DNA from 3 places in the Streptomyces sp. NPDC031418 genome. Region 2 is predicted to be linked to each of the others. Evidence: riboswitches for the same ligand, from Rfam matches in the RefSeq annotation. Region 2 holds a riboswitch; each other region holds the start of a gene.
The links. Region 2 has a riboswitch for cyclic di-AMP ahead of ACZ5CZ_RS30475 (M23 family metallopeptidase). Riboswitches for the same ligand answer to the same signal wherever they lie in the genome.

Region 1 (9,329 bases), on a different contig from region 2:
CCGCTCGGTCTCGGGGGCGCGGGCGGCGGCTGCTGCCGGGCGCCGGGGTGGGTCCAGGGGAGGGGGATGCCGAGGTCGACGCCCGAGGGCACGTCCCGGTCGCGGGCGTCCCCGGGTCCCCACAGATACCCGGTGCCGCCGACATGGGTGCCGTCCTTGACGATCGGGTCCCGCCACCACGAGGGGTAGGAGATGACGACGGGTGGCGCCTGGGCCTCCGGCGGGGCGTCGGCGGCGGCCTGCGCGGCGAGAGGGTCGGGATCGGAGGCGCCGCGGCGCCGCGACCAGTACCCGGCGCCCGCCAGCAGCAGCGAGAGGACCACGGTGAAGGCCAGCACCCCGCCGTTTCTCAGCATGGTCAGGAAGAGCCCGCAGCCGACCAGCGCGAACAGCACGGCGGCCAGGGCCTGGCCGTCCACCCGGCCGGTCAGGAGCTTGCGCAGCTCGTTCTCCTCCTCGTCCGCGTACGGCACCAGGAGCCAGGCGAAGCCGTAGAAGATGAGGCCGATTCCGCCGGTCGCGGAGAGCACGGCCAGCGTGATCCGGAAGATCACCGGGTCCATGTCGGTGTGCCGGCCCAGGCCCGCGCACACGCCCGCGATCATCTTGTGCCCACGGTCGCGCTGGAACCGGCCGAAGGCCGCGCCGGCGTCCTGCTCCGGCTCCTGCGGGCCGGTGCCCGGCTGCTCCTGCGCGTCGGTGCCCGGGCGGGTGCCGCGGCCGCCGGGGCGCGGGTCGGTGCTGCCGGTGCCGGCGGTTCCGGTGCCCGGGCTGGCGGTGTCGGTGGCGCCGGTGCCGGCCGCGTCCGTCTTCCCCGTCGCGGCGGGCGCGGCATCCGTCGGCCCGGTGCCCGGGGCCGGGCGCGGGCCGGGGCCGGGTCCCGGACCCGTCGCGGCGTGCTCGTGATCCGTCATGCGTCCATGGTGACGGCCCGGCCGCCGCCACGGCAGTCGGGAAGACCCTGGCCGAACCCTGAGATCGGCCCTGACACGAGCCAGGGCAGCGGTCGAGCGGCCCCGGCGGGCCCAGGACACCGCAGCCCCGGCCCCTGCTCGGGGAAGATCAGGGGTGTCTCCGGGGCCGACCCTGATGCCCCGCCCCGCCACCCCGTGTGACCATCGATGCCATGCCGGAAGCCGCAAGCCCGCCCCTCGACGACCCGCGGCCGCCGCGCAAGCTCTACCGCAGCAGCGACGGACGCTGGCTCGGCGGAGTGGCGCGGGGCCTCGCCGGGCACCTCGGGCTGCCCGTCGTCTGGGTCCGGCTCGCCTTCGCGGGCCTGTTCATGGCCCACGGATACGGAGCGCTGCTGTACGCGGCGTTCTGGTTCTTCGTCCCGCTCGGCGTCGGCGGGGTCGCGGCGCAGAAGCAGTCGCTCGTCGCCACCGAGACCGCGCCGGACGGCCGCCGAAGACTCGTGACCCGCAAGCCCGACCGGGGCCAGATCGTCGCCCTGCTCCTCATGGTCGTCGTGTCCGTGGTCTTCGTGACCAGCGTCGACCTCGGCGGCGTGGCCAAGGCGTATCTGCTGCCCGCCGTGCTCGTCGCGGCCGGTGTCGCCCTGGTCTGGCGGCAGGCGGACAACGCCCGCCGGGCCCGCTGGGTCGAGGCCGGCCGGCGCCGCCGCACCCTCACCCTGGTGCGCGCGGCCGCAGGCGTCCTGCTCGTCACGGCCGGTGTCTCCGCCATCTTCGTCCTCCAGGGCTCGGCCGCCCATCTCGGCGCGGTCCTCCAGGCGGCGCTCGCCGTCCTCGTCGGCATCACCCTGCTCGCCGGCCCGTACCTGGTCCGGATGACCCAGGACCTGTCCGAGGAACGCCTGATGCGCATCCGCGCCCAGGAGCGCGCCGAGGTCGCCGCCCATGTCCACGACTCCGTGCTGCACACCCTGACCCTGATCCAGCGCAACGCCGACAACGCCGGCGAGGTGCGCCGCCTGGCCCGCGCCCAGGAGCGCGACCTGCGCACCTGGCTCTACAAGCCGGAGGGCACCGGCAAGGACGAGGCCGACGAGCCGGACACGGTCGCCGAGGCCGTGCGGCGCAGCGCCGCCGAGGTGGAGGACAAGCACGGAGTGCCCATCGAGGTCGTCGTCGTCGGCGACTGCCCGCTGGACGACAGGACCGGCGCGCAGATGCAGGCCGCGCGCGAGGCGATGGTGAACGCCGCCAAGTACGGTGGCGAGGGCGGTGCCGTACAGGTCTACGCCGAGGTCGAGGGGGCGACGGTCTTCGTGTCCGTGCGCGACCGCGGCCCGGGCTTCGACTTCGACTCGATACCCGCCGACCGCATGGGTGTCAGAGAATCGATCATCGGTCGCATGGAGCGCAACGGCGGCACGGCCCGGCTGCGGGCGGTGCCGGGCGGCGGCACCGAGGTGGAGCTGGAGATGGAGAGGGCGGAGAGGACGTCATGAGCGACGCGAACGAGGCGAACGGCACGGCGGGGGCGGGGGAGCCGGCCGGGCGGCACGTACGGGTGGTGCTCGTCGACGACCACCGGATGTTCCGCGCCGGAGTGCAGGCCGAGATCGGCCAGACCGCCGAGACCGGGGTCGAGGTGGTCGGCGAGGCCGCGGACGTCGACCAGGCGGTCACGGTCATCACCGCGACCCGGCCCGAGGTGGTCCTCCTCGATGTGCATCTGCCGGGCGGCGGCGGGGTCGAGGTGCTGCGCCGGTGCGCGGCGCTGATGGCGGACGCCGAGCAGCCCGTCCGCTTTCTCGCGCTGTCCGTGTCGGACGCGGCGGAGGATGTGATCGGCGTGATCCGCGGCGGCGCCCGAGGCTATGTCACCAAGACCATCACCGGCTCCGATCTGGTCGACTCCATCTTCCGCGTCCAGGAGGGCGACGCCGTCTTCTCCCCGCGGCTGGCCGGGTTCGTGCTGGACGCCTTCGCCTCCACCGACGCCCCGCCGGTGGACGAGGACCTGGACCGCCTCACCCAGCGCGAACGCGAGGTGCTGCGCCTGATCGCCCGCGGCTATGCCTACAAGGAGATCGCCAAGCAGCTGTACATCTCGGTGAAGACGGTCGAGTCCCATGTCTCGGCGGTGCTGCGCAAGCTCCAGCTGTCCAACCGCCATGAGCTGACCCGCTGGGCGACGGCCCGCCGGCTGGTCTGAGCCGGGGCGCCTCAGACCACCCGGGTCGCTCCCGCGAACGGCATCTCGTCGACGGGGGCGATCCGCACCGGCGCCGACGGGTTCGGGGCGTGGATCATCTGTCCGTTGCCGATGTAGAGCCCGACATGGCTGATGCCGGAGTAGAAGAACACCAGGTCGCCCGGCTGGAGTTCGGAGCGGGAGACGCGCCGGCCGGCGTTGATCTGGGAGTAGGTGGTGCGGGGCAGGGAGACCCCGGCGGAGCGGTAGGCGGCCTGGACCAGGCCTGAGCAGTCGAAGGCGTTCGGGCCGGTGGCGCCCCACACATAGGGGCTGCCGAGTTTGGCGTAGGCGTAGGCGACGGCCGTCGCCGCGCGGGGGTCCGGGGCGGTGACGGAGCCGGTCGGGTCCAGCGGCTGCCGGGGCTCCGGGGCCGACCGCGAGGCGGGCCCGGAGCCGGTGCCGGTGGCGCCGGTGATGTGGTCGCGCTGGCGCGGGGTGAGCCCGGCGAGCAGTCGCCGGGCCTCGTCCAGCTTGCGGGTGATGGTGGTCTTCTGCCGTCGCAGCTCCGCCTGCCGGGAGCGCAGCGACGCCAGCTCGACGCGGGCGGCGCCGCGCAACCGCTCGATCTCCCGCAGCTGTTGCCGTACCCGCGAGACCGCGGCCGCCTGCCGGTCGCCGGCCCGCTCGGCGAAGGCGGCGCCGTCCAGATACCGGTCCGGGTCGCTGGACAGGGCGAGTTGCCAGGCCGGATCGATGCCGCCGGAGCGGTACTGCGCCGCGGCGAACGAACCGAGCGCCTCCCGGGCCGAGTTGAGTTTCTGCTCCTTGCGGGCGGCCTCGTCGCGCAGTGAGTTCAGCCGCCGCTGCCCGGCGTCCGCCTTCTCCTTCGCCCCGTCGTACTTCTCGGTGGCGTCCTCGGCCTCCTGGTACAGCTTGTCCACCTTCGCCTTTACCTGCGCCGGCGTCAGCTGCGGCTCCGCGTGTCCCGTGCCGTCGAAGGCGGTCGCGGTGGCCGCGCCCGCCAGGGCGAGGGTCGCGGCCGTGCGGGCCGTATGGCCTCCGAGGGGGCGTTGCCGGGGCTTGCGATGCGCTGCCACCTGGACCGTCACGTCCTTCCGTCCGGGTCGTACGAGCGGGCCGTCCGGGCCCCGGCGGCGGCCGGCACAGGGGGAGCGGGCCGCCGCCGGGCCTTTCTCGGCGGTGGTGGCCGGCTGCCGCCCCTGGCCGGGCGGCGTTGGGGAGCCGGTCACCTGGGGGAGGACGCTAGGCCTGACGGTGACAAGTCGGTAACGCGGTGTACGGAACTGGTCGGGAGGGACCGGATCCCAACCGAGGATGACCGAATGCGCCGCCCGGAGTCGTCGCCTTCACGCAGCGTGGTGACCGAAGCGCGGAAAAGGGAGACGGGGGAGGGTGATGGGGTGCTATGGCACGGATATATGCAAGATCGACAGCGGTGTAGGGAGCCGAGAGTGGACCCGGGACACCGGCATGCCGGCATCCGGCTTCCTGAAGGGTCCTGGTGGGACTGGGACGTCATTGCCTGGGACGCGGCCGAGTTCCGGCTGGCGGCCGGGTATGACCTCAGCTACTCCCACGGCCTGGAACTGGTCTTCGGGGACCCGGCCTTCGTCACGTGTCCGGCGCAGTTCGCCGACCCGGTCTTTCGCACCCCGTCGGAAGACGAGCTCGCGAGAGTCACTCGTCAGCTTGGTGAGATACCGCCCGTGCTCCTCGCCTTCGAGGCGGACGCGGGCGGGCCGGAGCCGGTCTCCTGTCTGATCGCTGCGGAGCGGGTTGAGGTCGTACAGGAAACCGTCCTGCGGTACTGGCGTGCCGACGCGGTTCCCGGGCAGCGGTTCGCGCCGTGGGTACGGCCGCCGGCGCTGTAGGAGAACCGGGCGGGTGGCCCCCCGCCTGGCGGGCACGGCACCCTGCCGTCCGGGGGGCTGTGGGGGACGAATTAGGCTCCGGCCCCATGGACGTACTCATCCATCTCTTCGTCGGCCTGCACATCATCGGTATCGCCGCGCTGCTCGGCGGTTTCCTCACCCAGATGAAGGCGATGGGCCAGGGCACGGCCCGGTTCGTCCCCGGGATGCTGCACGGCGCGCTGACCATGCTGGTCACCGGCGTGGCCCTGGTCGGCCTGAACCAGGCCCAGGGCGCGCACATCAACACCATCAAGATCGGCATCAAGCTGGCGCTGCTGATCGTGATCCTCGGCCTGGTCTATGTGAAGCGCGACGAGGAGACGATCGACAAGGGCCAGTTCGGCCTGGTCGGCGCCCTCACGGCGACGAACGTGTTCATCGCCGTGCTGTGGACCTGACGGCCGCCGGTGCCATGAAGCGAGTCGCGCGCCCCGGTCGTCACCGGTCAGCCCGGGCGCACCACGCTGTGGACGAGTGACTCACCCCAGCGGTACACGGAGTCCTCACGGATGTACGCGCCCGGCTCGGGGGAGTGGATCATCATGCCGTTGCCCGTGCAGAGGCCGACGTGGCTGCTGTCGTCGTAGAAGAAGACCAGGTCACCGGGGCGGGCGTCGGCGAGCGGCACGGGCGTGCCGGAGGCCGCCTGGTCCCGGGCGGAGCGCGGAAGGGTGACGCCGGCGGCCTTCCAGGCGGCCTGGGTGAGGCCGGAGGCGTCGTAGGAGCCGGGGCCGCTGGCACCGGACACGTACGGCCTGCCGATCTGGGCGCGGGCGAAGGCGACCGCCAGCTCGGCCCGGGTGACCTGGGCCCCGTACGCCGGACCGGCACCCTCCGCCCGCTTCCGCCCCGCGAGCGCGGCCGAGCGGGCGTCCGCCTCGGCGGTCAGCCGGAACAGCAGCTCCCGCGCGGTGGCGAGCTTGCGCTGGACGGCGGCCTTGGCGGTCTTCACGTCGTACGGGGCGGCGGCCGATGTCGCCGTGCCCCGGTCGGCGGCAGCCGGTATCGGCGTGCCCCGGTTGGCGACAGCCGATGCCAGCGCGCCCCGGTCGGCCATCGCGCGCGTGCCAGGGCGCTCGCCCCGCGGACCCGCATCGGTGACCTCGCCGAGCGCGTCCCGGCCCGCGTCCCGGCCGCGCGCGTTCCCGCCGGTGGTGGCCCTGGTCCGCTCCGCCGCGTCCTTCACGCGTGAGGCCAGCCGGTTCATCACCCGGCTCGGCGCGAAGTGGTCCTGCGGGAACTCATCGAGCAGCGAAGCGGCCACGTCCGGCGCAGCGGCGAACGGCACCAGGCCCGCGCGGGCCCGGGCGTGCCGCCCCGCGGGCCGGGCGCCCCCCGCGCGCGGGTCGTCCTGGCCCGGGTCGTCCCGGCGCGCTTCCGCCGCGTGCGCCGGTCGCCGCGCGGCCGACGCCTCCGCGGAAGCGGCATGGGCCCCCTGCCGGGCGGCTCCCGGCTCCTCGAAGCGGGTGCCCTGCCGGGCGGCTCCCCGCTCCTCGAAGGGCGCCCCCTGCCGGGCAGCCTCCGCCGCCTCCGCGCGGGCGCGCTGGCGGGCGGCCGCCGACTCCTGCGAGCGTGCGCGCTGCCGGGCCGCCGGTTCCGCCTCCGCGGCCGAGTCGGCGCGGCGGTAGAACTCGTCGATCTTCTTCTCGATCTCCTCCAGGCTGGGCCTGCCGTCGGGGGCGGGGACGGCCTCGGCCGTCTGGGACAGGACGGCCACGGAGGTGAACGCGGCGGTGGCCAGGGCGGGGCCGCGCAGGCCCGGTCCATGGGTGCCGCCGGGCCACGGCTTGCGGTGCGACGCCAAAAGAGGCGACTCCTTCCAACACGCCGCCTACCGGGTTAGCTGTCGGGTTCGGGCGGGTGCTTCGGAAGGGTTGCCCTACGGCGTCGTCCCGGGCGGGAGGTCGGCCGATTCACCCCAGGATCGGTGGGTCCCCGGCTCCGGGCACCCTGCGGGGCGCGCCGGATTCGGCGGAGGCCGCGCGGCCCGGCGAGGTTCGCCGGAGAGGGGTCGTGCGGCCTGACGGCAACCTAGCCAACTCGTGTGCGTCCTGTGAAGGTTGGTGCGAGGTATGTCCGATACATTTCCGTGACCTGGGGGCGCTTGTCTACGCGCGTGAGCAGGCGCTTCCGCAGCGTGAGCGGTCGGCGGGCGCCCCGCGGGCCGTGATCGGCGGGGTCGTCGGTCGGCCGGGTTCCGGGGACGGCGACCGGTTGTCGGTGGGGCACCCTAGACTCGGAGAGCGATGAGCAGCCTCTTTGACGACAGCTTCCTGGCGGACCTCCAGCCCCCGCGTGGGCACGAGGAGGAGCCCCCGCCGCCGACCGAGGACGATCACGCTCCGGAGCCGCTTCCGGACGATCTGTTCGGCGGGAAGTTCGACGTGCCGCCGGACCGGGATTCCTACTACCGCGACGGCGCCCCGCGTCCCGCCATCGACTCGGCGGCCCTCCTGGAGGGGCTGAACGAGAACCAGCGCGCCGCGGTCGTGCACGCCGGCTCCCCGCTGCTCATCGTCGCCGGCGCCGGCTCCGGCAAGACCCGCGTGCTCACCCACCGCATCGCCCACCTGCTCGGCGAGCGGCATGTCCACCCCGGCCAGATCCTCGCGATCACCTTCACCAACAAGGCCGCGGGCGAGATGAAGGAGCGCGTGGAGCAGCTCGTCGGCCCGCGCGCGAACGCGATGTGGGTGATGACCTTCCACAGCGCGTGCGTGCGCATCCTGCGCCGCGAGTCGAAGAAGCTCGGCTTCACCTCGTCGTTCTCGATCTACGACGCCGCCGACAGCAAGCGCCTGATGGCCCTGGTCTGCCGCGACCTGGACCTCGACCCCAAGCGCTTCCCGCCGAAGTCCTTCAGCGCCAAGATCAGCAACCTGAAGAACGAGCTGATCGACGAGGAGGACTTCGCCGCCCAGGCCACCGACGGCTTCGAGAAGACCCTCGCCCAGGCCTACGCGCTCTACCAGTCGCGGCTGCGCGAGGCCAACGCGCTCGACTTCGACGACCTGATCATGACGACGGTCAACCTGCTGCGCGCCTTCCCCGACGTCGCCGAGCACTACCGCCGCCGCTTCCGGCACGTCCTGGTGGACGAGTACCAGGACACCAACCACGCCCAGTACGCGCTGGTGCGCGAACTGGTCGGCACCGGGGAACACGACGAGGACGTCCCGCCCGGCGAGTACGACATCCCGCCCGCCGAGCTGTGCGTCGTGGGTGACGCGGACCAGTCGATCTACGCCTTCCGCGGTGCGACGATCCGCAACATCCTCCAGTTCGAGGAGGACTACCCGAACGCGACCACGATCCTGCTGGAGCAGAACTACCGCTCCACACAGACCATCCTGTCCGCCGCCAACGCGGTCATCGAGCGCAACGAGTCCCGCCGCCCGAAGAACCTGTGGACCAACGCCGGCCAGGGCGCCCGGATCACCGGCTATGTCGCCGACACCGAGCACGACGAGGCCCAGTTCGTCGCCGACGAGATAGACCGCCTCACGGACGCGGGCGAGGCACGCGCGGGAGACGTCGCCGTCTTCTACCGCACCAACGCCCAGTCCCGTGTCTTCGAAGAGGTCTTCATCCGCGTCGGCCTGCCCTACAAGGTCGTCGGCGGCGTCCGCTTCTACGAGCGCAAGGAGGTCCGGGACGTCCTCGCCTACCTGCGGGTGCTCGCCAACCCGGAGGACTCGGTGCCGCTGCGCCGGATCCTCAACGTCCCCAAGCGGGGCATCGGCGAGCGCGCCGAGGCGATGGTCGACGCCCTCGCCCAGCGCGAGAAGATCAGCTTCCCGCAGGCACTGAAGCGGGTGGACGAGGCGTACGGCATGGCCGCGCGCTCCACCAACGCGGTCAAGCGGTTCAACACGCTGATGGAGGATCTGCGCACGATCGTCGAGTCCGGCGCCGGACCCGCGACCGTCCTGGAGGCGGTGCTCGAACGCACCGGCTACCTGGCCGAGTTGCAGGCCTCCACCGACCCGCAGGACGAGACCCGGATCGAGAACCTCCAGGAGCTCGCCTCCGTCGCCCTGGAGTTCGAGCAGGAGCGCGGCGAGGAGGAGCGGGGGACGCTCGCCGACTTCCTGGAGCAGGTCGCCCTGGTCGCCGACTCCGACCAGATCCCCGACGAGGAGGACGGCGACGGCGTCATCACCCTGATGACCCTGCACACCGCCAAGGGCCTGGAGTTCCCGGTCGTGTTCCTGACCGGCATGGAGGACGGCGTCTTCCCGCACATGCGCGCCCTCGGCCAGACCAAGGAGCTGGAGGAGGAGCGGC
Region 2 (9,329 bases):
GCGGACCATTGTGGACCGTGCCACCGACAACGCGGGCACGGCCCGGTCCGTGCGGTCCCGGCCGGTGCCGGTGAGCCGCCGCGCGGCGCGCGTGTCGCAGGCTACGTGATCCGCTGTGGGCGTACGTCCCGCGGGAACTTCGCCGGGCCCCCGCACGCTTTGCATACAGTGGCAGGACCGGCAGGAAAAGCGCGGTTTCCACAACCGCCTCCGCTCGCGAAGGGACGTACATGCCCATGGGTCACACGACCACAGCCGAGGCAGGCTCCGGGGGCCTGACAGCGACCGAGCACCGCCTGGCCAACGGTCTGCGCGTGGTGCTCTCCGAGGACCACCTGACCCCCGTGGCGGCGGTCTGCCTCTGGTACGACGTCGGCTCCCGCCACGAGGTCAAGGGGCGTACCGGCCTGGCTCACCTTTTCGAGCACCTGATGTTCCAGGGTTCGGCGCAGGTCAAGGGCAACGGTCACTTCGAGCTGGTGCAGGGCGCCGGCGGCTCGCTCAACGGCACCACCAGCTTCGAGCGCACCAACTACTTCGAGACCATGCCCGCCCACCAGCTGGAGCTGGCCCTGTGGTTGGAGGCCGACCGCATGGGCTCCCTGCTGGCCGCCCTGGACGACGAGTCCATGGAGAACCAGCGCGACGTCGTCAAGAACGAGCGCCGTCAGCGCTACGACAACGTGCCCTACGGCACCGCCTTCGAGAAGCTGACCGCCCTCTCCTACCCGGCGGGCCACCCCTACCACCACACGCCGATCGGCTCGATGGCGGACCTGGACGCGGCCACCCTGGAGGACGCCCGCCAGTTCTTCCGCACCTACTACGCGCCGAACAACGCGGTGCTCTCCGTGGTCGGCGACATCGACCCGGAGCAGACCCTGGCGTGGGTCGAGAAGTACTTCGGTTCGATCCCGTCCCACGACGGCAAGCCCGCCCCGCGCGACGGCTCGCTGCCGGACATCATCGGCGAGCAGCTGCGCGAGGTCGTCGTCGAGGAGGTCCCGGCGCGCGCCCTGATGGCCGCCTACCGCCTCCCGCACGACGGCACGCGCGCGTGCGACGCGGCCGACCTGGCCCTGACCGTGCTCGGCGGCGGCGAGTCCTCCCGGCTGTACAACCGTCTGGTGCGCCGCGACCGTACGGCCGTCGCGGCCGGCTTCGGCCTGCTGCGCCTGGCGGGCGCCCCCTCCCTGGGCTGGCTGGACGTGAAGACCTCCGGTGACGTCGAGGTGCCGGTCATCGAGGCCGCCATCGACGAGGAGCTGGCCCGGTTCGCCGAGGAGGGCCCCACGCCGGAGGAGATGGAGCGCGCCCAGGCCCAGCTGGAGCGCGAGTGGCTGGACCGGCTCGGCACGGTCGCCGGCCGCGCCGACGAACTGTGCCGGTACGCCGTCCTGTTCGGCGACCCGCAGCTCGCCCTCACCGCCGTCCAGCGCGTCCTGGAGGTGACCGCCGAGGAGGTCCAGGAGGTCGCCAAGGCCCGGCTGCGCCCCGACAACCGCGCGGTGCTGGTCTACGAGCCGCTGTCCGCCGAGTCCGCCGAGCACACCGAGGAGGCGGGGCGCGGCGAGGACCCGGAGCAGGAAGCCACCGTAGAGGCCGGTAACGAGAACGAGGAGACGGCCAAGTGACCGAGCTCGCCACCATGGAGTTCCACCCCCAGCCGCAGCCGGGCGAGGCCAGGCCGTGGGCGTTCCCGGCCCCGGAGCGCGCCACGCTGGGCAACGGCCTGACCGTGCTGCGCTGCCACCGCCCCGGACAGCAGGTCGTCGCCGTCGAGGTGCTGCTGGACGCGCCGCTGGACGCCGAGCCGGCCGGCCTGGACGGCGTGGCCACGATCATGGCGCGGGCCTTCTCCGAGGGCACCGACAAGCATTCCGCCGAGGAGTTCGCGGCCGAGCTGGAGCGCGCGGGTGCCACCCTCGACACGCACGCCGACCACCCGGGTGTCCGGCTCAGCCTGGAGGTCCCGGCCTCCCGTCTGGCCAAGGGCCTCGGCCTGCTCGCCGACGCGCTGCGCGCGCCCGCCTTCGCCGAGAGCGAGGTCGAGCGGCTGGTCCGCAACCGCCTGGACGAGATCCCGCACGAGCTGGCCAACCCCTCCCGGCGCGCCGCCAAGGAACTCTCCAAGGAGCTGTTCCCGGCGACCTCGCGCATGTCCCGGCCGCGGCAGGGCACCGAGGAGACCGTCGAGAAGATCGACGCGGCGGCCGTGCGCGCCTTCTACGACCGCCATGTGCGCCCCGGTACGGCCACCGCGGTGGTGGTCGGCGACCTCACCGGTGTCGACCTGGACGCGCTGCTCGGCGACACCCTGGGCGCCTGGACCGGCACCCCGGGCGAGCCGCGCCCCGTGCCGCCGGTGAGCGCCGACGACACCGGGCGCGTGGTGATCGTGGACCGGCCCGGCGCCGTCCAGACCCAGCTGCTCATCGGCCGGGCCGGCTCCGACCGGCACGACCGGGTGTGGCCCGCGCAGGTGCTCGGCACCTACTGCCTGGGCGGCACCCTCACCTCCCGCCTGGACCGCGTCCTGCGCGAGGAGAAGGGCTACACCTACGGCGTGCGCGCCTTCGGACAGGTCCTCAGGTCGGCTCCGGACGGCACGGGCGTGTCGATGCTCGCGATCAGCGGCTCGGTGGACACCCCGAACACCGGCCCGGCCCTGGACGACCTGTGGAAGGTGCTGCGCACCCTCGCGGCGGAGGGCCTGACCGACGCCGAGCGGGACGTCGCCGTGCAGAACCTGGTCGGTGTGGCGCCGCTGAAGTACGAGACGGCGGCGGCCGTCGCGAGCACCCTGGCCGACCAGGTCGAGCAGCACCTGCCCGACGACTTCCAGGCCACGCTGTACCAGCAGCTGGCCGCGACGGGCACGGTGGAGGCCACGGCGGCCGTCGTGAACGCCTTCCCGGTGGACCGCCTGGTGACCGTGCTCGTCGGTGACGCTGCGCAGATCAAGGCGCCGGTCGAGGCGCTCGGCATCGGCGAAGTCACCGTGGTGGCGGCCGAGTAGCCGAACGCCGCGCGGCGGCCGGGCACGGCCTGGCGGCAGTGCACGGGCGTGGGGCCCTGACGACCTACGGGCCGTCAGGGCCCCACGGCATTCCCGGCTGTTGCACCGTGTTCCCCAGATGCCCGGTTTGGGGCGGAGGTTGCCCGTCTGCCCTGTGGGATGCACTACAAAAACGGTGATCTGTTTGGGGTTTGACTTCGCCGCCCCTTAGCGTCGTCCGGGCTGTTCGTCGGTAGACAGTGCGCCGCGCCCGCGGCACCGGACAGCCATCGCCGAGTCCCCGTACGGCGCGAGCCAGGGGAGCCGGGGACCCACAGCAGTCCCTGGGGTGAATCGGACGCCCGCGCGTGAGCGAGGGGGTCCGTAGGAGACCTTCCTGCTCCGAACCCGTCAGCTAACCCGGTAGGCGAGAGGGAAGGAAAGGAACAGCCACTTCATGGCGTTCATGTGCGCCACCGGGAAGCACCGCAAGCCCGGCCGGGTCAAGCGCACCACCGCTCAGGCGGCCGGTGTCGCGGCCCTCACCACCACCGGGGTCATCGGCACCCTCGCGGCCTCTCCGGCGCTCGCCACGGAGAACTCCGTCGAGCAGACCGGCCTCACCCCGGTCCTCACCGTCAGCGACGACGTCGCCCGGCACATCGACGCGCAGGCGGCCGCCCAGAAGGAGGCCGCGCAGCAGCAGGCGGTCGAGCGGGCGGCGGCGCAGAAGGCCCAGCAGGAGCGCGTGGCCGCGGCCCGTGCCGCCCGCGCGGCCGAGCGCGCGCGGCTGAACGCCTTCGTCGCGCCGATAGCGCACTCCTACGTCTCCACGGGCTACAAGGCCAGCAGCTCCCTGTGGTCCTCCGGCTCGCACACCGGCATCGACTTCCACGCGGCGACCGGCACGCCCGTGCTCGCGGTCGGCTCCGGCACCGTCGTCTCCACCGGCTGGGGCGGCGCGTACGGCAACCAGATCGTGATCCGGATGGCCGACGGCATGTACACCCAGTACGGGCATCTGTCGTCCATCGGCGTCACGGTCGGTCAGAAGGTCACCCCGGGCCAGCACATCGGGCTGTCCGGCGCGACCGGCAACGTCACCGGACCGCACCTGCACTTCGAGGCCCGTACGACCCCGGAGTACGGCTCCGACATCGACCCCGTCGCCTACCTCCGCACGCACGGTGTGAACGTCTGACCCGGCCTCGCCCGGCATCGGCGGCCCCGGCCCATCGGCCGGGGCTTTCGCCGTTTTTCGCAGTGTCCGCCTGATCCGCTGTCCAAAAAATATCCCTGGATTCCGGCCCGCCATCGGAAATTCCGGCTCATTGCAATAGAGTCACGGAACACACGTCCATCGTCGACGTTTCACGGGGATTAAGGCGGAGGTCGGTCATGCGTATTCCGGCGCACTCGGTGTGCACGGCCATCCGGGACGACATCGTCGCGGGTGTCTACGAGCGCGGCGGCCGCCTCACCGAGGATGTCCTGGCCCGCCGCTACGGCGTTTCCCGGGTCCCGGTCCGCGAGGCGCTGCGGACCCTGGAGGCCGAGGGCTTCGTGGTGACCCGCCGGCACGCGGGCGCGTGCGTGGCCGAGCCGACCGAGCAGGAGGCCGCCGACCTGCTGGAGATGCGGATGCTGCTGGAGCCGCTCGGGGCGGCGCGGGCCGCGCAGCGGCGCACCGAGGCCCATCTGAAGGTGCTGCGCGGCCTCGTCCGGCTGGGCCAGGAGCGGGCCCGGCGAGGTCACAGCGAGGATCTGCGCTCGCTGGGGGGCTGGTTCCACGAGACGCTCGCCCAGGCCTCCGGCAGCCCCTCGCTGACCTCGATGCTCACCCAGCTGCGGCACAAGATCGCCTGGATGTACACGGTGGACGCCACGCCGAGCCCGGTGGACTCCTGGGCGGAGCACGGCGCGATCGTGGACGCGGTGGCGCGCGGCGACGGCGAGCGCGCGCGTGCGCTCACCGCCCTGCACACCGAACGCACCACGGCCGCGCACCGCCTCCGTTTCTCCGCCGCGGCGGAACGTGTGAGGACTTCGCAACACGCCGTAAACACGCCGAGCCTGCGGCATTAACACGGACGCCGTATACAAAGAAGAGTAATTCGGTGGCAGTGTATTTCCGCTGCCCGAATTACGGTGTGCTCGCATCGTCGCGGAAAACGAAGGAGCCGCGCCGCCCGGAAAAGGGCGGCGCGGCTCCGGCATTCAGTGGGCCGATGTTCAGACCGTTTCGGGCAGCTCTTCCAGGCCCTCGGCGACCAGCTTGGCCAGCCGGTCCAGGGCGGCGTCCGCGCCCTCGGCGTCGGAGGCGAGGACGATCTCCTCGCCGCCCTGGGCGCCCAGGCCCAGGACAGCCAGCATCGAGGCCGCGTTGACGGGGTTGCCCCCGGCCTTGGCGATCGTCACCGGGACGCCTGCGGCCGTGGCGGCTCGGACGAAGATGGAGGCGGGGCGGGCATGGAGGCCCTCGGCCCAGCCGACGTTGACGCGGCGCTCAGCCATGTGTTGCTGCCCTTCGGAGTTCAGGGTTGTCTAGACCAGTTTCCCATATCGTGAAGCGTGCCCGGGGCGGACCCGCGCCCACCCCGGTGTGTCCCCGGACCGCGGCCTCGGTCCGGGTTTTCGTCCTCCACAGACTGCCTCGCGCCGTTGTCGTACGCGAGCCGTACTCTGGGGCCCATGCAGACCTCGGCGGACCGGCACGGCCGGTACGAGTACCCCGCCCACTGGGAGGCGGACGTGGTGCTGCGCGACGGAGGTACCGCGCGCATCCGGCCCATCACCGTTGATGACGCCGACCGCCTGGTCAGTTTCTACGAGCAGGTCTCGGACGAGTCGAAGTACTACCGCTTCTTCGCGCCGTACCCACGACTGTCCGCCAAGGACGTCCACCGCTTCACGCACCACGACTTTGTGGACCGGGTGGGGCTCGCCGCCACTGTCGGCGGCGAGTTCATCGCCACCGTACGCTATGACCGCATCGGCGCCGACGGTATGCCCGCCTCCGCCCCCGCCGACGAGGCCGAGGTCGCTTTCCTGGTGCAGGACGCCCACCAGGGCCGCGGAGTCGCCTCCGCGCTCCTGGAGCACATCGGCGCGGTCGCGCGCGAGCGGGGCATCCGCCGCTTCGCCGCCGAGGTGCTGCCCGCCAACACCAAGATGATCAAGGTGTTCACGGACGCCGGGTACACCCAGAAGCGCAGTTTCGAGGACGGCGTCGTCCGCCTGGAGTTCGACCTCGAACCCACCGACCGGTCCCTGGCCGTCCAGCGCGCGCGGGAACAGCGCGCCGAGGCCCACTCGGTACGCCGGCTCCTGGTCCCCGGTTCCGTGGCGGTCGTGGGCGTCGGCCGCGCCCCCGGCGGGGTCGGCCGCAGCGTCCTCGGCAACATCCGCGACGCCGGCTTCCCCGGCCGCCTGTACGCCGTGAACCGGGCCTTCCCCGAGGATCTCAAGGAGGTCGACGGCGTGCCCGCGCGCCGCTCGGTGCGGGACATCGAGGGCCCTGTCGACCTCGCCGTGGTCGCCGTACCGGCAGAGCACGTGCCCGGGGTGGTCGCCGAGTGCGGGGAACACGGCGTCCAGGGACTCGTCGTGCTCTCCGCCGGATACGCCGAGAGCGGGACCGAGGGACGCGAACGCCAGCGGGCGCTCGTCCGGCAGGCGCGCACGTACGGCATGCGGATCCTCGGCCCCAACGCCTTCGGGGTGATCAACACCGCCCCCGGCGTCCGGCTGAACGCCTCCCTGGCGCCCGAGATGCCCCGCCCCGGCCGCATCGCCCTGTTCACCCAGTCCGGCGCCATCGGCATCGCCCTGCTGTCCCGGCTGCACCGGCGCGGTGGAGGGGTGACCGGGGTGACGGGCGTGTCCAGCTTCGTGTCCGCCGGCAACCGCGCCGACGTCTCCGGCAACGACGTCCTCCAGTACTGGTACGACGACCATGACACCGACGTCGTCCTCATGTATCTGGAGTCCATCGGCAACCCGCGCAAGTTCACCCGGCTCGCCCGGCGCACGGCCGCCGCCAAGCCGCTGGTCGTGGTGCAGGGCACCGGCACGGCGCCGCAGGGCCACGCGGTACGGGCCACCCGGCTGCCGTACGCGACCGTCTCCGCGCTGCTGCGGCAGGCCGGGGTGATCCGCGTCGACACCATCACCGAGCTGGTCGACGCGGGCCTGCTGCTCGCCCGGCAGCCGCTGCCCGCCGGCCCGCGCGTGGCGATCCTCGGCAACTCCGAGTCGCTGGGCGTGCTGACGTACGACCGCTGTCTGGCGGAGGGGCTGCGGCCGGCGCGGCCGGTGGACCTGACCACGGCGGCGACGGCGGAGGACTTCCACCGGGCGCTGGGCGCCGCGCTGGCGGACGACACGGTCGACTCCGTCGTGGTGACGGCGATCCCCGCGATCGGTGAGGGGTCGCCGGGGGACGCGGAGCTGGCGGAGGCACTCAGGTCGGCCTCGGCCGCGGTGCCGGGAAAGCCGGTCCTGGTGGTGCACGTGGAACTGGGCGGCCTGGCGGAAGCGCTCTCGGCCGCGACGAGCACGGCCCCCCAACCCGCAACACCGGCACCCGGCACCGAGGCCGCCTCATCGGCCCCCGGCACCGCGCCGCGGGCCGTGGCAGTGGGGCAGGGCACCGAGGCCGGTGCCGCGAGCACCGCATCCGAGCCCCCCGGCGCCGAGCGCGTCGCCCAGGAGCCCCGCCGTCCCTCCGGCCGCCCGCCCGTCGCGGAACCAGGTGCGCCGCCCACCGCGGGAGCGGAAGCGTGGCCCACCGCGGGACCAGGTGTGCCCCCCACCGTCGGAGCGAATGCGCGGCCCACCCCGGCGGCGGACGCGCCGCCCACCACGGGAACGAATGCGCGGCCCACCCCCGGAGCGGCTGCGCCGCCCAGCCCAGTCGCGGATGCGCCTCCCCCGGCCGGCCCAGCTGTCCCCCCGCCCGGCCCGGTCCTCCCCGACGACGGCCGTCTCATTCCCGCCTACCCCGCCGCCGAGCGTGCCGTGCGGGCGCTCGCCGAGGCCGTGCGGTATGCGCAGTGGCGGCGGGAGGCGGCCGATCCCGGGAAGGTGCCCGAATACGACGACATCGACGAGAAGGGGGCCGCCCGGCTCATCGGGGAGCTGCTCGCGCGCGGGGAGGGCCTCACGATCTCCGAGGCGGAGACCTGCGAGCTGCTCGGCAGGTACGGCATCCCCGTGCGCCGGGCGCTGCCCGCGCCCACCCCGGACGCCGCCGCCGAGGCCGCCCGCACCCTCGGCTACCCGGTCGCCCTGAAGGCCACCGCCCCGCACCTCAGGCACCGCGCGGACCTCGGAGGGGTCCGGCTGGACCTCGCCGGCGAGGAGGAATTGCGCCGGGCGTACGCCGAGTTGACCGAGCTGTTCGGAGCGCCGGAGGAGCTGCGCCCGGTGGTGCAGGGCATGGCACCGCGCGGCGTCGACACCGTCGTACGCGCCGTGATCGACCCGGCGGCCGGGGCCGTGCTGTCCTTCGGGCTCGCCGGGGCCGCCTCACAGCTGCTCGGGGACATGGCGCACCGGCTGATCCCGGTCACCGACCGGGAGGCCGCCTCCCTGGTGCGGTCCATCCGCACCGCCCCGCTGCTCTTCGGCTGGCGCGGGTCCACCCCCGTGGACACCCCCGCGCTGGAGGAGCTGCTGCTGCGCGTCTCCCGGCTGGTGGACGACCACCCGGAGGTGGTGGCGGTCACCCTGGAACCGGTCGTCGTCGCCCCGCACGGCGCGAGCGTCCTCGGCGCCACCGTACGGCTCGCACCGCCCCCCGCCCGCGACGACCTCGGCCCGCGCACACTGCCGGCGTACTGACCCGCCGCCCGCGACCGGGACGGCCGGCGAGGCTCTCCGGGGAGCCGCCGGGAACCGCCCCGAGGCCCCGGAGCGCGCCCGCGCGGCCCGCCCCGGGTCTGTACGACTGTCCCGGACCCCCCTTGCCCACGGACTAGGATGGACGCCATGGCCAAGACCAGTACGACGACCCAGGGGCTGCGCGCGGCGATCGAGCGCAGCGGCTACTACCCGGCCCTCGTGGCCGAGGCGGTGGAGGCCGCTGTGGGCGGCGAGCCCATCCGGTCGTACCTGGTCCACCAGGAGACCACGTTCGACCAGAACGAGGTGCGCCGGCACGTCACCGTGCTGGTCCTCAGCACCAACCGCTTCATCGTCAGCCACACCGACGAGCAGGCCGCCGACAACACCTCCCCGACGCCGTACGCCACCACCTCCACCGAGTCCGTGAAGCTCGACCGGATCTCGTCGGTCGTGGTCAGCCGTGTCGTCGCGAACCCGGAGCAGT
Region 3 (9,329 bases), on a different contig from region 2:
TTCTTCAGCACCACGTGGCCGTCGACGCAGGAGTCCATGGAGGTGGAGAGGTAGATCTCCACGCCCCGGCTCTCCAGGTGCTCCTTGCCGTACTGGCCGAGCTTGGGGCCGACCTCGGGCAGGATCTTGTCGGCGGCGTCGACGAGGATGAACCGCATGTCCTCACGGGACACGTTCTTGTAGTACTTGGCCGCGTCGCGGGCCATGTCCTCGACCTCGCCGATGGTCTCCGCGCCCGCGAAGCCACCGCCGATGAAGACGAAGGTGAGCGCCCTGCGGCGGATCTCCTCGTCGGTCGTGGAGTCGGCCTTGTCCAGCTGCTCCAGCACGTGGTTGCGCAGGCCGATGGACTCCTCGATGCCCTTCATGCCGATGCCCTGCTCGGCGAGGCCGGGGATCGGGAAGGTGCGGGAGACCGCGCCCATGGCGATGACCAGGTAGTCGAAGGGCAGCTCGTACGCCTCGCCCACCAGCGGGGCGATCGTGGCGACCTTGCGGTCCTGGTCGATGGTGGTGACCCGGCCGGTGAGGACCTCCGCCTTCGGCAGCACGCGTCGCAGCGGGACGACGACGTGGCGAGGGGAGATGTTGCCGGCGGCGGCTTCGGGGAGGAAGGGCTGGTAGGTCATGTACGACCGGGGGTCGACGACCGTGACGGTCGCCTCGCCGTAGCGCATCTTCTTGAGGATGCGCCGAGCTGCGTACAGGCCTACGTACCCACCGCCTACTACGAGGATCCTGGGACGCTCCGTGGTGCTCATGGCATCGAGTATCCACCCGCCGGGAGGGGGTCGCTCGTGCGCCCCTTCACAAGGTCCGACAGGGCCTGTGCTACACTCCCCGACCCGCGTGACGCAGATCATGGTGCGCTCGGGGAACCGTGAACCGGTTCGCCCCGTTGTCAATGCCGCGTGAGCTGCCTCTCCGGGCACTCGGGGGGTGCGTGAGGGTGTCGGAACACCCTCGGAACGCACCGTTCCGAGGCCTTCTCTCGCCTGTCATCTGAACATGTTCAAACGGCTCTTGACCCCCCGGAAGGGCCATACAGCACCCCGCGGCGGCCCGCCAGGGGGCAATATCTTGTGAAGAACTTCACGAAGGTTCCCGGCGGCTTGTCACCGAGGGGCCCCGCAGGGCCCCTCGAAGTCGCTCAAACGTTATCCGACCTGCTCAGCCGACGGCTACTGGCCGGTAACAAAAGAGAGCTACGCCACCGACCACGCGGTCCCGTCGAGGATGTCGTGCTCGCTGACGATGACCTCCTCGGCGCCGATCCGCTCCATGATCGCGAGCAGCACCAGGGCGCCCGCCCCGATGACGTCCACCCGCCCCGGATGCAGCGAGGGGATCGCCGCGCGCTCGGCGTGCGTCGAGCGCAGCAGCCACTCGGTGATCTCCCGGACCCGCTCGTAGCCGACCACGGAGTGGTGGACGCGCTCGGAGTCGTACTCCGGCAGCTCCTGGGCGATCGCGGAGACCGACGTGACCGAGCCGGCCAGGCCCACCAGGGTCCGGGCCTCGCGCAGCGGGACCGTCTGCTCGGCCAGGTCGAGCGCGGCCTCGATGTCGGCCCTTATCGCGGCGATCTGCTCCTCGGTCGGCGGGTCGGTCACCTTGCCGTCCCGCACCAGGTGCCGCTCGGTCATCCGGACACAGCCGATGTCCACGGACCGTGCGGCCCGGGCGTGCTCCTCGCCGACCACGAACTCCGTGGAGCCGCCGCCGATGTCCACGACCAGATACGGCCTGGCGAGGTCGTCCCGGCTCTTCAGGTCCTTGGTGGCGCCCATGAAGGAGTACTCGGCCTCCTGGTCGCCGCTGATGACCTCCGGCTCGACCCCGAGGATGTCCAGCACGCCGCGCACGAAGTCGTCGCGGTTCTCGGCGTCCCGGGAGGCCGAGGTCGCCACGAAGCGGAGCCGCTCGGCGCCGTGCTTCTTGATGATCTCCGCGTACTCGCGGCACGCGGCGAACGTCCGCTCCAGCGCCTCGGGCGCGAGCCGGCCGGTGCGGTCGACGCCCTGGCCGAGCCGCACGATCGTCATCCGCCGGTCCAGGTCGACCAGTTCACCGGTGGCCGGGTCGGCGTCCGCGACCAGCAGACGGATCGAGTTCGTACCGCAGTCGATGGCGGCGACACGGGTCACTTGTCCTCCCCCTCGGTGTGTTCGGGCCCGGCCTGGCCGAGCGTCACGCAGGCGCCCTTGCGCCACCACTCCGGCAGCATCGCGAGCGCCTCGTCGCCGAGCGGGTTCACACCCGGCCCGGCGGCCAGCGAGTGGGCCACCAGGACGTGCAGGCACTTCACCCGGTCCGGCATGCCGCCCGCGCTCGGGAAGCCCTGGAGCACCTCGATCTCGTCCCGGCGCCGGATGTAGTCCTCGTGCGCGGCCCGGTAGGCGGCGGCCAGCTCCGGGTCGCTCTGGAGCCGCTCGGACATCTCCTTCATCACGCCGTTCGCCTCCAGCGTGCCGATGGCGGAGGACGCCTTGGGGCACGTCAGGTAGTACAGCGTCGGGAAGGGCGTGCCGTCGGGGAGCCGGGGAGCCGTCTCCACGACGTCCGGCTGACCGCACGGGCAGCGGTGCGCGATGGCCCGAAGGCCCCGCGGCGGGCGGCCCAGCTGCTGCTTGAAGGCCTCGACGTCCGCGTCGGTGGGCTCGGTGCGCGGAGTGGGCGGCGGAGGCGTTTCCATGACTGCTTTCGAAAGACTTTCTGTCGGTGGCCGGCCGAGGACGTGTCGTCGGTGGCCGGCCGATGGCCGAGGCTGCTGCTCAGCCGACGGTACCGGTCACTGGTCGGAGGCGTCGGACTTGTCGATCCCGTCCCAGACGTTCGCGTACCAGGGCCGGTGGGCGGCGCGCAGGTCGGTGCGGGACTGCCGGGCCGCGCCGGGGTCGACCACCACGTACCCGGTCTCGCCGGGCATCACGTAGTGCAGCCGCCGCCGGATCTGCTGCTCGGCGTAGGAGTCGTCCTGCCAGCGCGCCTTGAGGTCGCGCAGCTGCTCCACGCGCTCGCGCGCCTGTTCCTGCTGCCGCTGGAGGTCGGAGATCTGGGCGCGCTGGGAGACGTACTGCCGCATCGGGTACGCGAGGGCGACGATCAGCGAGCACAGCACCAGCGCGAGCAGCGCCGCCCGTCCGGTGAGCCGGGAGCGGCGGGCCTGCCGTTTGGTCTGGGAGCGGTAGACCCGGGCCGCGGTCTGCTCGCCGAGCAGCCGCAGCCTGGTCGCGGTGGAGAAACGGTCCCGGTCCTTCACGGCCATCTGGCGTACCGCCTCCCCTTGTCTGTCGCCTGCTGCTCGCACACGTGCGTACGTCCCCGGACACGGTACGGGACCGGGTACGGGGACGTACGTACGACTGGCGAGGACTTAGCCCCTACTGGCTCAGCCCTCTGCCGGCTCGGCTGTCTGCCGGCTCAGCCCTTGAAGCGCGGGAAGGCGCTGCGGCCGGCGTACACCGCGGCGTCGTCGAGGATCTCCTCGATGCGCAGCAGCTGGTTGTACTTGGCGACGCGCTCGGAGCGGGCCGGGGCACCGGTCTTGATCTGGCCGCAGTTGGTGGCGACGGCCAGGTCGGCGATGGTGACGTCCTCGGTCTCGCCGGAGCGGTGGGACATCATGCACTTGAAGCCGTTGCGCTGGGCCAGCTCGACGGCGTCCAGGGTCTCGGTCAGCGAGCCGATCTGGTTGACCTTGACCAGCAGGGCGTTGGCGGTGCCCTCCTCGATGCCGCGGGCGAGGCGCTCGGGGTTGGTGACGAACAGGTCGTCGCCGACCAGCTGGACCTTGTCACCGAGCTTGTCGGTGATGGTCTTCCAGCCGTCCCAGTCGTCCTCGAACAGCGGGTCCTCGATGGAGACCAGCGGGTACGCCTCGACCAGCTCGGCGTAGTACTCGGTCATCTCGGCGGCCGAGCGGTTCTTGCCCTCGAAGACGTAGGAGCCGTCCTTGTAGAACTCGGACGCGGCCACGTCGAGGGCGAGGGCGATCTGCTCGCCGGGGGTGTAGCCGGCCTCCTTGATCGCCTCCAGGATGAGGTCCAGGGCCTCACGGTTGGAGCCGAGGTTCGGGGCGAAGCCGCCCTCGTCGCCGAGGCCGGTGGCCAGGCCCTTGTTCTTCAGGACCTTCTTCAGGGTGTGGTAGACCTCGGCACCCCAGCGCAGGGCCTCGGAGAAGGACTCCGCGCCGATCGGGGCGATCATGAACTCCTGGATGTCCACGTTGGAGTCGGCGTGCGAGCCGCCGTTCAGGATGTTCATCATCGGCACCGGCAGCAGGTGCGCGTTCGGGCCGCCCAGGTAGCGGAAGAGGGGGAGGTCGCTGGCCTCGGAGGCGGCGTGGGCGACGGCGAGGGAGACGCCGAGGATGGCGTTGGCGCCGAGGGAGCCCTTGTTGTCGGTGGCGTCCAGGTCGAACATGGCCTGGTCGATCAGGCGCTGCTCGGTGGCGTCGTAGCCGACCAGCTCGGGGCCGATCTGCTCGATGACGGCCAGGACGGCCTTCTCGACACCCTTGCCCAGGTAGCGGTTCGGGTCGCCGTCGCGGAGCTCGATGGCCTCGAAGGCGCCGGTCGAGGCGCCGGACGGGACGGCGGCACGACCCGTGCTGCCGTCGTCGAGGCCGACCTCGACCTCGACCGTGGGGTTGCCTCGGGAGTCCAGGATTTCCCGGGCTACGACGACGTCGATGGACGGCACGAGCATCTCCTTCTTGGATGTGACGCTGGAAGTGCGGGGCGGTCTGCCTTACGGCTGTGCCTTGCGACTAGAGCCTAACCGCCCCAGGGCCATCGGCCAGCCGACCGACCGGCCCGTGGACGGGGAAGGACACGCAGACGGTACCCATTGTTCACCGTCGGAACAAAGGGGGGTGCGGAAGAACAGCGGACGACGGCTCGGCAAAGAGGACGACGGCTCGGCAAAGAGCCGGGCCGGCCCGGAGTGGCCGAGGGCCGGTCATGGAAAAGCCCCGCCCCGGCGCGTACGGGGGAGAACGCGCCGGGGCGGGGGGCCCGCGGGGACGGGGGGTCGGCCCTCACCGGGGCTTCACTCGGCGACGAGTGTGGGGGGCCCGGTGGTGAGGGCGCTGTGGCTCTGCGCGGGGCCGCGGGTCACTTCAGGTGCAGCTGCTGGCCCGGGTAGATCAGGTCGGCGTCCGTGACGATGTCCTTGTTCAGGTCGAACAGCTTCTTCCAGCCGCCCTGGACGTGGTGCTTCTCGGCGATGGTGCTGAGGGTGTCGCCCGCGACGACCTTGTACTCGCCGTCGCCCTTCTTGACCTTCTTGCCGGTCGGCGTGGTCACGGTCTTGCTCGGGGACGGGGTGGTGCGCTGGGTGGAGCGGGTGGCGGCCTGCCCGTCGGTGGAGCGGCTGGTGGTGCCGGTGCTCTTGGTCGTGGAGCCGGTGCTCTTGGTCGTGGAGCCGCCGGCCGGGGCGGAGCCGTTGTACGGCGTGCTCGTCAGGCCCGTGCCGCAGACCGGCCAGGCGCCCTTGCCCTGCGCGGCGAGGACCTTCTCGGCGACGGAGATCTGCTGCGCCTTGCTGGCCTTGTCGGCGGTCGAGGCGTAGGCGGTGCCGCCGTACGCGGCCCAGGTGGAGGCGGAGAACTGGAGACCGCCGTAGAAGCCGTTGCCGGTGTTGATGGCCCAGTTGCCGCCGGACTCGCACTGGGCGACGGCGTCCCACTGGGAGGCGGTGGCGGCGGAGGCGTTGCCGGCCGCCATCAGCGGGGCGGCGACGGCGGCACCGGCGACACCGGCGAGTGCGACGGCGCGGACGGCCTTGGACGGACGACGGTGCTTGCCCTTGCCGGAAAACAGCATGGATCATCCCCTCACCGACGCCTGCGAGGTGAGCTGTCGGGTTCGGGCCGGTTGAGTTGCCCGGCCGCACTCCGCTTGCGCGGGGCGCGGCTTCACCCCAAGCCGGTTCCGGCCTCAACGGCCGGTCACGGCACCTACCTTGGTTCCCCCGCTCCTGCCTGCGGCGCTCGAAGCGACGACTGTTCCCGGGTGGCCGCTGGCAGGATTCGGCGTTGCGACCGCCGGGGCTCGCGGTGGCGAGCGGTCCTGACCGTAGACACGCGATCGGCGGAATTTCAAAGACGATCAGGGCTTCTGAGACTCATCCCACACTTTCGCCAAAACGGACATTAGCGATCAAGCGGGGCGTCAACTGGCCCTAATTTACGCCCGTTTCGGTACCGACTTTCAGCGTCTGACCGGCACTGATGTCGTTCGGGTCGGACCCGATGGACTTCTGGTTCTCGGCGTAGAGGGCATGCCATCCGCCGTCGACCCCAAGGGAGTCCGCAATGGAGGTGAGAGAGTCCCCCGCGCGCACGGTGTAAGTCTCCGGCCGACGGGAGGCATGGCGGCCCGAAGCGGCGTCGTTCTGATCGTTTGTCACGCTTTCGTCCGCACTGTCCCCACGGTGACGCCCGCCACTGCCGAGCGAACCGGTGTCCACCAGGCTCCAGGAGCCGGCGCTCTGCTGGGTCGGGTCCGGATCGTCCGCTTCCGGCGCGTCCGGGGTGGAAGTGTCGCTTTCCTTGGGGTTCTGGCTGCCGGTCGGCGCGGAGGTGCCCGGCTTCGGGGTGCCGCTCGGGGTGGAGCCGTGCGCCTTGCCGTGGTGCGCGCCGGAACCCTTGCCCGTACCCGAGGAGGGGGTCGAGGCGGGGTCCTGGGTCGAGGTGGAGGGGCCGGAGGAGCCGGCGCCGCCGGAGCCGGTGCCGCTGTCCGTGCCGGAACCGGAAGCCGAGCCCGTCGAGTCCGCCGAACCGGTCGAGCCCGTCGAGCCCGTCGTCGGGTCGGACGACGTACCCGAATCCGACGAGCCGGACGAACCGGAGCTGTCCGTGGAACCGGACGCGTCACCCGTGCCGCCGGAGCCACCGGAGCCGCCGACGCCCGTGTCGACGTCCACCGAGCCGGAGTTCGCGGTCAGCCCGGACAGCAGGGCGCAGGTGGCCCAGGGCGTGGTGCCCTTGTCGGCGAGGATCTTCTCGGCGACCGCGATCTGCTGCGAACGGCTCGCCTGGTCGGGGCTGCTGGCGTAGCGCGTGCCGCCGTATTTGGCCCAGTCGTCCTGGGATATCTGGAGACCGCCGTAGTACCCGTTGCCGGTGTTCGCGCTCCAGGAGCCGCCGCTCTCGCACTCGGCGACCTTGTCCCAGGTGGTTCCGTCGGCCGCGTTGGCGCTCGCGGCGCCGAGGAGCGGGATCGCGATGGCGGAGCCGGTCACTCCGGCCGCGACGAGGAGGGCCGGAGCCTGACGGGGGCGACGGTGACGACCGTTCCCGGAGAGCATGCGGAAGCCTTTCGTGCGACAACAGGAGCGGCGTGGCGGTTGGTGCGGGGCGCCACGCTGATGGGTGAACGTATCGGCAACGATCACTTGTCACAAGTTCATGCCGCGCAGATCACGTGAAGATCACAGAGCTGATGGTGTGTCACCTCGCCCCGCGGGGTATCGGGTCGGCCGGTGTTCAGGCGCGCGGCGTGAACTCCACCGGCAGGGTGCGCAGGCCCCGCATGATGAGCCCGCCGCGCCAGCGCAGCTCGGCCGGATCGGCCGCGAGCCGCAGGTCGGGCAGGCGGGTGAACAGCGTGGCGAGCGCGCTCTGGCCCTCCAGCCGGGCGAGCGGGGCGCCCAGGCAGTAGTGGATGCCGTGGCCGTAGCCGAGGTGCTGGTTGTCCCGTCGGCCGAGGTCCAGCACGTCCGGGTCGGCGAACCGCTCCGGGTCCCGGTCGGCGGCGGCGAGCACCACGAGCACCGGGTCGCCGGGGGCGATGTCCTGGCCGCCGATGGTCAGCGGCTCGGTCGCGAACCGCCAGGTGGCCAGCTCCACCGGGCCGTCGAAGCGCAGCAGCTCCTCGACACCGGTCTCCAGCAGGTCCCGTTCGCCGCGGGCCAGGGACGCCTGGAGCCGGGTCCGCTGGCCGGGGTGGGTGAGCAGCGCGTAGGTGCCGTTGCCGATGAGGTTGACGGTCGTCTCGAAACCGGCGAACAGCAGGATGAACGCCATCGCCGCGGCCTCGTTCTCGGTGAGGTGCTCGCCGTGGTCGGAGGCGCGGATGAGACCGGAGATGAGGTCCTCGCCGGGCACCGGCTCCGCGGGCAGCGCCGCGCGCTTCTTGTGGATCAGCTCGGCGAGGTAGCCGCGCATCTTCTTGACGGACCGCGCGACCCCGCCCCGGGGTCCGCCGCCGTGCCGGATCATCATCCCCGCCCAGTCCCGGAAGTCGTCCTGGTCCTCGCGCGGGACACCGAGCAGGTCACAGATGGCGTAGATGGGCAGCGGGAAGGCGAACTCGTGGATGAGGTCGGCCGAGCCCCGGGCCGCGAACCCGTCGATGAGGCGGTCGGTCAGCTCCTGCACCCGGGGCGCGAACTCGGCGACCCGGCGGGGCGTGAACGCCTTGCTCACCAGCCGGCGCAGCCGCGTGTGGTCCGGCGGGTCGATGTTCAGCAGGTGCGTCATCAGCTCGGCCTTGCGCTCCCCGGGGATACCGGTCTTCCCCTTGGCGTGCGCGGGCTCGTCGTGGTGCGCCGGGTTCTTGCTGAGCCGCTGGTCGGCGAGGGCCTGCTTGGCATCGGCGTACCGGGTGACCAGCCAGGCCTCGACCCCGCTGGGCAACCGGGTCCACCGCACCGGCGCGTGCTCCCGCAGCCACGCGTAGGCGGGGTAGGGGTCGGCGGCGAACTCCCAGCTGAAGAGGGCGGGAGGGGCGGGAGGGGGGACGGGTCCGGGGGTGCCGGGGGTGGCGTCGGGGGTGGTCGGGGGGTGGGGCAGCTCGGTCACCTCTCGACGGTATCCGGCTGCGCCCCCTTCCCCTCGCGCCTCCCCCTTGTGACGCCTTCTCCCCTGGTACGCCTTCTCCCCTTGTTGCACCTTCTCGTGCCTGTTACGCCTTCTCCTCCGGCAGTCCCTCCGCCGCCCGTATCGCGTCGCGGTAGACGCGGGCCGCCGCGCGCAGGGCCGCCTCCGGGTCGGTGCCGTTCGCCTCGGCGTGGGCGGCCAGGGCGAGGAGTTCATAGCCGACGCCCTCGCCCGTGGGCAGCGGGACGTCCAGGCCGGCCGTGCGGGCGCGGGAGGCGAGCTTGGCGGCGAGGGCCAGGCCGGGCTGGCCGAGCGGGACGCCCTCGGTGACCGAGTCGCGCTGCTTCTCCTCGGCCTTGGTGCGCAGCCAGTGCGCCTTGACGTCCTCCGGGGTCTCGGCCTTCTCGTCGCCGAAGACATGCGGGTGGCGGTGGATCAGCTTGGCGACGATGCCGCCGGCCACGTCGTCGATGGAGAACGGCGCGTCCGGGTGCTCCTCGGC

Region 1: it holds a riboswitch for cyclic di-AMP, as region 2 does, so the genes downstream of both, ACZ5CZ_RS23365 (C40 family peptidase) here and ACZ5CZ_RS30475 (M23 family metallopeptidase) in region 2, are expected to answer to the same signal.
Region 3: it holds a riboswitch for cyclic di-AMP, as region 2 does, so the genes downstream of both, ACZ5CZ_RS26950 (transglycosylase family protein) here and ACZ5CZ_RS30475 (M23 family metallopeptidase) in region 2, are expected to answer to the same signal.

The regions. Positions count from the first base shown of each region.
Region 1 is NZ_JBVIJC010000015.1:141,013-150,341, forward strand. Features, by position in the region: gene ACZ5CZ_RS23335 (PspC domain-containing protein) at 1-914, opposite strand, end outside; gene ACZ5CZ_RS23340 (PspC domain-containing protein) at 1,127-2,416, shown strand; gene ACZ5CZ_RS23345 (LuxR C-terminal-related transcriptional regulator) at 2,413-3,126, shown strand; gene ACZ5CZ_RS23350 (C40 family peptidase) at 3,138-4,205, opposite strand; gene ACZ5CZ_RS23355 (hypothetical protein) at 4,581-5,000, shown strand; gene ACZ5CZ_RS23360 (hypothetical protein) at 5,087-5,440, shown strand; gene ACZ5CZ_RS23365 (C40 family peptidase) at 5,488-6,846, opposite strand; cyclic di-AMP (ydaO/yuaA leader) riboswitch at 6,854-7,026, opposite strand; gene pcrA (DNA helicase PcrA) at 7,289-9,329, shown strand, end outside.
Region 2 is NZ_JBVIJC010000024.1:4,235-13,563, reverse strand. Features, by position in the region: gene ACZ5CZ_RS30485 (M16 family metallopeptidase) at 231-1,634, shown strand; gene ACZ5CZ_RS30480 (M16 family metallopeptidase) at 1,631-3,019, shown strand; cyclic di-AMP (ydaO/yuaA leader) riboswitch at 3,280-3,443, shown strand; gene ACZ5CZ_RS30475 (M23 family metallopeptidase) at 3,456-4,199, shown strand; gene ACZ5CZ_RS30470 (GntR family transcriptional regulator) at 4,397-5,083, shown strand; gene ACZ5CZ_RS30465 (HPr family phosphocarrier protein) at 5,231-5,512, opposite strand; gene ACZ5CZ_RS30460 (bifunctional acetate--CoA ligase family protein/GNAT family N-acetyltransferase) at 5,690-8,842, shown strand; gene ACZ5CZ_RS30455 (DUF5998 family protein) at 8,981-9,329, shown strand, end outside.
Region 3 is NZ_JBVIJC010000019.1:82,303-91,631, forward strand. Features, by position in the region: gene ACZ5CZ_RS26925 (NAD(P)/FAD-dependent oxidoreductase) at 1-761, opposite strand, end outside; gene ACZ5CZ_RS26930 (Ppx/GppA phosphatase family protein) at 1,206-2,147, opposite strand; gene ACZ5CZ_RS26935 (DUF501 domain-containing protein) at 2,144-2,695, opposite strand; gene ACZ5CZ_RS26940 (FtsB family cell division protein) at 2,792-3,268, opposite strand; gene eno (phosphopyruvate hydratase) at 3,424-4,704, opposite strand; gene ACZ5CZ_RS26950 (transglycosylase family protein) at 5,118-5,828, opposite strand; cyclic di-AMP (ydaO/yuaA leader) riboswitch at 5,832-6,004, opposite strand; gene ACZ5CZ_RS26955 (transglycosylase family protein) at 6,187-7,314, opposite strand; gene ACZ5CZ_RS26960 (cytochrome P450 family protein) at 7,493-8,809, opposite strand; gene ACZ5CZ_RS26965 (nucleoside triphosphate pyrophosphohydrolase) at 8,913-9,329, opposite strand, start outside.